Regions from separate parts of the Arthrobacter sp. StoSoilB22 genome, predicted to be linked through region 2. Evidence: predicted binding sites of a transcription regulator. Region 2 holds the regulator's gene; the other holds the start of a gene.

Region 1 (3,408 bases), 880 kb from region 2:
CAGGCGTGCAAAGTCGTTCGCAAAACTGATCAAGAATATCGAAGTTGCTGCCCGCATGGGTGGTCCGGACCTCGCCGGCAACCCGGGACTTGAACTTGCCGTCACGAAGGCCAAGAAGACGTCGGTTCCCAATGACAACATCGACCGCGCCATCAAACGCGGCGCTGGCCTCACCGGCGAAGTGGTGGACTACACCGAGATCATGTACGAGGCTCGTGGTCCCCAGGGTTCGGCCTTGTTGATCGAATGTCTGACGGACAACAAGAACCGCGCTGCATCCGAGGTGCGCCTTGCAATCTCCCGCAACGGCGGCACCATCGCCGATCCCGGTTCCGTGAGCTACCTCTTCGCCCGCAAGGGTGTTGTGGTCCTGCCCAAGAACGGCCTCAGCGAGGACGACATCCTGATGGCGGTCCTCGATGCCGGAGCCGAAGAAGTCAAAGACAGCGGAGAGAACTGGGAAATCCACTCCGAACCCTCTGATCTTCAGGCCATCCGCGACGCCCTGAAAGAAGCGGGCATCGAATACGAGACAGATGAAGCCGAGTTCGTTCCCTCCATGCAGGTGGAACTGGATGTCGACGGCGCCAAGAAGTTCATGAAACTCGTGGATGCCCTGGAAGATCTTGACGATGTCCAGAACGTCTACAGCAATGCGGACCTCAGCGAGGAAGTCCAGGCTGCCCTCGACGCCGAATAGCCGGCCACGGCGCAGCGCGTCATTTTGACATTTAGCAGCTTCACAGCCACCAGAAAGGCCCGGACTTGACTCTTCGCGTATTGGGAGTCGATCCGGGCCTCACCCGTTGCGGTATAGGTGTGGTGGACATTGAAAAGAACCGCAGGGCCACCATGGTGGCCGTTGGGGTAGTGGGGACCTCTGCTGAGCTCACTCTGGATAAGCGCCTGCTGGTCATTGCCCAAGCCATTGATGAATGGCTGGACCTGCATCAGCCGGACGTCGTCGCCGTCGAGCGTGTTTTCTCGCAGATGAACGTCAGCACGGTCATGGGTGTGGCCCAGGCTTCGGGCGTCGTCATCGCTGCGGCCGCACGCCGTGGCATCCCCGTCGCGTTGCACACACCGTCGGAGGTCAAAGCCGCGGTAACAGGCAGCGGCACGGCCAATAAGGATGCAGTGACCAAGCTCGTTACCAAGATCCTGCGCCTGGATGCTCCACCGAAGCCTGCTGATGCTGCGGACGCTCTTGCGCTTGCCCTGACCCATGCATGGCGCGCAGGTAGTGGAATGGGTTCAGCTATCGGCGCGAACGGTAAGGGCGGTCTCACTCCCGCCCAAAAAGCATGGGCTGACGCGGAAGCAAAAGCGCGCCGCGCACGGTGATTGTCGGCTCGCCTTGTTAGGGTATTCGTAGATATGTTCGGATAGTCCGCTTTGGCCGCAGTGTTGACACAGTATTGCGGCAACGGAGCAGGCAGTATTTCAGGAGCCGGGTCTTGATCAGTTTTCTCCGTGGAACGGTAGCCCACGTTGGTTTGTCCACCGCTGTCATCGACCTCAACGGTGCGGGAATGAGTGTCTTTGCCACGCCGCAGACCTTGAGCCACCTCAAGACAGGAACAGAAGCCAAGCTCTTCACGTCCATGATCGTCCGTGAAGATTCCTTGACACTGTTCGGCTTCGCCGACGACGACGAACGGGAAGTCTTTGATGTCCTGCTCAGCGTCAGCGGGGTAGGGCCACGTCTGGCCTTGGCCGTCCTTGCCGTGCATGAACCGGAGGCCATCCGGGTGGCGGCGCACACTGGAGACAGCAAGACGTTTACCAAGGTGCCGGGAATCGGTCCCAAGGTGGCCGGCCGGATTGTCCTTGAGCTCGCCGGTAAGTTGGTTCCCCACGGGACCGGCACAGGCACTGCGCCCGCCGCTGCCCCAAACGCCGAATGGAAGCCGCAGGTTGTCGCAGCCATGACCAGCTTGGGCTGGTCCGAGAAGGACGCCAACGGCAGCATCGACAAAGCCATGGCAGACTCCCCGGAACTCGTGGACGCAGGAAACGTGGCCCAAATCCTCCGGGCAACACTGCGTTGGTTGGGTCAGGATGGGGCGCGCGCAGGCAATCGTGTAGGCAGCCGTGGCTGAGCAGTCACTCGTCAGCGGGGGAGAGGAACCGGAAGAGCGGGTCATTGAAGCCGCACTCCGGCCCAAGAACCTGCACGATTTCGTGGGACAGCATCGGGTCCGCAAACAACTGGCATTGGTACTCGAGGCATCCAAAATGCGTGGCCGCAGCGCCGATCACGTGCTGATGTCAGGGCCGCCAGGACTAGGCAAGACAACCCTTGCCATGATCATCGCAGCGGAAATGAACGCGCCGTTGCGTATCAGCAGCGGCCCGGCCATCCAGCACGCGGGAGATCTTGCCGCCATCCTTTCCTCCCTATCGGAGGGGGAGGTCCTTTTCCTCGACGAAATACACCGCATGTCCAGGCCGGCGGAAGAAATGCTGTACATGGCCATGGAGGACTTCCGCGTGGACATTGTGGTGGGCAAGGGCGCTGGTGCAACCGCCATTCCTTTGGAACTGCCACCTTTCACCTTGGTGGGCGCAACAACCCGAGCTGGGCTTCTTCCGGGGCCTCTGAGGGATCGATTCGGATTCACCGGGCACCTTGAGTTCTACTCCGTCGCCGAACTCGAGCTCGTCCTGCGGCGCTCCGCGGGCCTACTGGACCTGAAGGTCAACTCTGCGGGCTTTACGGAGATAGCGGGCCGGTCCCGGGGAACGCCACGTATCGCCAACAGACTGCTTCGCCGTGTCCGTGACTGGGCGCTGGTTCATGGCATTGAGCAGATTGATGCACGTTCAGCTTCAGCGGCTCTGGATATGTATGAAGTAGACGAGCGTGGATTGGACAGGCTTGACCGGTCCGTTCTTGAAGCCCTGATCACCAAGTTCAACGGCGGTCCAGTGGGATTGTCCACTTTGGCTATCGCCGTGGGGGAAGAACCCGAGACGGTGGAGACCGTGGCTGAGCCGTTCCTGGTCCGTGAGGGTCTTTTGGGACGCACTCCGCGGGGCCGGATCGCGATGGCGTCCGCCTGGACGCACCTTGGCTACGCCGTCCCGGCCGGGGTGTTCGGTCAGGAGACACTGGCACTGTTTGGTGAGGATGAAAACCACGCCGAAAGCGTGGATACCGTGGGTTAACACCCTCTGTTCAGCTTTTCCCACTAGACTGGTATGACGCTCGGCACGTTCGAGTCCTTGATCCATGCCCGCTCTGCGGATCTGCCAGGGACGTTGCCGTGAACCAAAACGTAAGTACAGAACGGAACTTCCCTGTGGATCCAATGACCATATTGCTGTTCGTCATGTTGGGACTCTTTGTCTTCATGATGTTCCGCCGCAACAAGAAGACCCAGCAGCAGCAGGCTGAGATGCAGT
Region 2 (3,408 bases):
GACAGCTTGGATATGGCCATAGCTGGCGTGCCCAACGGTCTGTTGCCCAACGGCCTCAACGACGAACAGCTGGATTGCCTTGACCAATTGCGGGACGCCACGCGCGCCGCGCTCTCGGACTCGAAGACGGATTCTTCAAACGCGGTCGACGGCGGACGGCAGCTTGCGCGCTCACGGCTCATGCTCATCCTGGAACTGTGCGAGCGGATGCTCGCCGCGAAGGAGAACCGCGAAGTGGTCTGGTTCTCGCGGAACAGCACGTTCGACCCCCAGCAGGGATATTCTCCGCCGGACGAGACAGCTCCTGCATTGATTAATATTGCCCCGCTCAGTGTGGCGGGGCGGCTTCGAGAGGGGCTCTTTGCCGGCCATACTGTGGTGCTGACCTCTGCGACCCTGGCCATCGGCTCGGCCTTCGAGCCCGCCGCGGGTGGTCTTGGCCTGATTGGAGACGGCGCGCCGAGCTGGACGGGCATTGATGTGGGATCGCCCTTCGACTATCCCAAACAGGGTGTTCTATACGTGGCAAAGCACCTGCCCAAACCGGGCCGCGGTACTTCGCCGGAGGCGCTGGACGAATTGGAAGACCTCATCCGGGCGTCCGGGGGCGGAGCGCTTTGCCTGTTCTCCTCGCGGCGTGCTGCCGAAGAAGCCGCCGATGCCATGCGGCTCCGGCTGGATGTGGACATTCTCTGTCAGGGAGAATCCACCATGGCGGCCCTGGTGAAGCAATTCGCGGACGAGCCAGATACGTGCCTCTTCGGAACCATGTCCCTGTGGCAGGGGGTAGACGTTCCGGGTGGCTCATGCCGACTGGTGGTTATTGACCGCATTCCCTTCCCACGTCCTGACGATCCCCTGATGACTGCCCGTTCCCGGGCGGTTGCCCAATCGGGCGGGAACGGTTTCATGGCCGTGTCAGCCACGCACGCTGCCATTCGGCTGGCGCAGGGCGCTGGCCGACTGATCCGCTCGACGGGAGACAAAGGGGTGGTCGCGGTACTCGACTCCAGGCTTTCGACCGAGCGCTACGGGGGCTTTCTACGTGCCGCCCTGCCGCCGTTCTGGGCCACCACGGACCGGTCGGTGGTTCGAGGCGTTCTGGAACGTCTGGGCTCGGCTAAAGCCCCGTAATGCACAGCTTCCCGTGAACACCTGCTGGTGTCCACGGGAAGCTGCGTTTAAAGGGCGTGAGCGCTTAAAGAGAGCGCAGTACCGAGACGACCTTGCCCATGATGGTGGCCTGATCTCCGAGGATGGGCTCGTACTGGGTGTTTTGGGGGAGCAGCCACGTGTGACCGTCCCGCTGCCGGAAAGTCTTCACGGTTGCTTCATCATCCAGCAGGGCGGCAACGATGTCGCCGTTGATGGCATCATTCTGTCGCCGGACCACCACCCAGTCGCCGTCACAGATAGCAGCATCGATCATGGAATCGCCGGCCACCTTCAGCATGAACAGTTCGCCATGCCCCACGAGTTGCCGTGGGAGTGCAAGCACGTCTTCCACCGTCTGGTCAGCCAGGATCGGTCCACCTGCCGCGATGCGCCCCACCAAGGGGACCATGGCGGTATCACTGGCGCTGGCTAGCTCGGTGACGGCCAGGCCACCGGCGCTGCGAAGGGTGGTCGGAGCGTCCACACCGGGGATGGGCCCGCCATCAAGGGTTAGGGGCATCAGCACTTCCATGGCGCGGGGACGCTTGGGGTCCCGGCGGAGGTAGCCGAGCTTCTCCAATTGGGACAACTGGTGCGTGACGCTGGACAAACTGGCCAGACCCACGGTGTCGCCGATTTCGCGCATGCTGGGAGGGTAGCCGTTGTCATTGACTGACCTCTGGATGGTCTCCAGGATCTTTTTCTGCCGGACGGTCAGGCTTTTGGGACTCTTTTGAGGCTGTTGGCTCCGCAGGGGTGCCCCTCCGCCTGTGGCTTTCGCTGCCATGTTCGCCAATGCCTTTCCATTCCGCCCTGATGAGGGCCAGGGGTGTCAGGTCTGCAAAAATGTCAGACCCTCCTGTTCCACTGAAACAGTGCTGCTTCTTCACTCAAACGTAGGGCAGGCACAGGCGTTTATCAAACATTTGTTCTAGCGAGTCTCGACACCGTTCGTTGATAAGTGCTAAAAATGTCATAGCAAGGTTCGAATATGTGTTCTATAAACCTGATGCTGAAGCTGGATGTTCGAACAAAGCGTTCGAACATCCGGGGCAGGCCCAGGGGAACACAAAGAATTGGCAGCCAGGCACCGGGCATCCCGGAGCGTGGCAATAGCTCAGAAGGGCTCAGCTCATGTCCGCAGTCACTACGTTCGCTGATTTCCGTACTACCCAGGCACCCGCTCGCCTGCGCCTGACCCGAAGGGGACGGATCGTCTTCTTCGGCATCCCGGCCATGCTGTTGGTTGCAGCGTTGCTGAGTCTTGCCGGATTTATCAACTCCCCGGCCAAGGCAGCCGACTCGCAGTCCCAACTGCGTCCGCCTGTTGCCGTCACTGTTACAGTCCAGCCAGGTCAGTCCCTCTGGGGCATCGCCGGCGCTGCCGCTCCCGAGCGTGACCCCCGCGACGTCATCGCCGAGATCATCCAGCTCAACGACCTCCGGGGCGGCCGCATCCTGCCCGGCCAGCAGCTGTTCGTCCCTGCAAACTGATCCCTCGGCACCCGCAGAAATCAAGGGTCGGGCGTCACAGTTAGTCGGCAGTCCCGGCCGCCCCTTAAACTGGGTTGGTGAGTGACCAGCTTGAGCGACTTGACCGACTTCCCCTTCGGACCAACCTGCGTGGATTGAGCCCCTATGGCGCACCGCAGCTCGATGTCCCGATCCTGCTCAACGTCAACGAAAACACTCATGGCGTCCCCGCAGATGTCCAAGCCGCCATCACTGAGGCCGTGGCCGCTGCGGCCACCGGGCTGAACCGCTATCCGGACCGGGAGTTCACCGAACTTCGTGAAGCCTTGGCCGAGTACCTTGGCCACGGGCTTTCCCCGGACAACATCTGGGCGGCCAACGGATCCAACGAGGTCCTGCAGCAGATCCTCCAAGCCTTTGGTGGACCCGGCCGCAAGGCATTGGGCTTTCCTCCCACGTACTCCATGTACCCCCTGCTCGCGAGTGGCACTGACACCGAGTATGTCCGCGGAGTCCGCGCGGACGACTACGGGCTGGACGCCGAATCGGCCGCTGCTCAGGTCCGGGAAACGGGCGCCAACATCGTTTTCCTGTGCTCGCCCAACAACCCCACAGGTACGGGCTTGGGATTGGACGTCGTGGAGGCTGTTTACGAGGCCGGCGAAGCCAGCCAGGCCATGGTGATCGTGGATGAGGCCTACCACGAGTTCGCACACGACAACACGCCGAGCGCCCTGACCCTGTTGCCCGGACGCGAGCGTCTGATCGTCTCGCGCACCA

Evidence for each region. The regulator LexA, encoded in region 2, represses DNA repair genes until DNA is damaged. The targets are predictions, from matches to a motif close to TCGAACANNTGTTCGA.
Region 1: ruvA (Holliday junction branch migration protein RuvA) is a predicted target of LexA. The motif match lies at 1,370-1,385, and genes of this name have one in related genera.

The regions. Positions count from the first base shown of each region.
Region 1 covers NZ_AP024652.1:2,536,438-2,539,845, reverse strand. The annotation lists gene LDN70_RS11795 (YebC/PmpR family DNA-binding transcriptional regulator) at 1-700, shown strand, start outside; gene ruvC (crossover junction endodeoxyribonuclease RuvC) at 766-1,344, shown strand; gene ruvA (Holliday junction branch migration protein RuvA) at 1,458-2,102, shown strand; gene ruvB (Holliday junction branch migration DNA helicase RuvB) at 2,095-3,171, shown strand; gene yajC (preprotein translocase subunit YajC) at 3,315-3,408, shown strand, end outside.
Region 2 covers NZ_AP024652.1:1,651,462-1,654,869, forward strand. The annotation lists gene LDN70_RS07840 (ATP-dependent DNA helicase) at 1-1,134, shown strand, start outside; gene lexA (transcriptional repressor LexA) at 1,199-1,942, opposite strand; gene LDN70_RS07850 (LysM peptidoglycan-binding domain-containing protein) at 2,290-2,649, shown strand; gene LDN70_RS07855 (histidinol-phosphate transaminase) at 2,727-3,408, shown strand, end outside.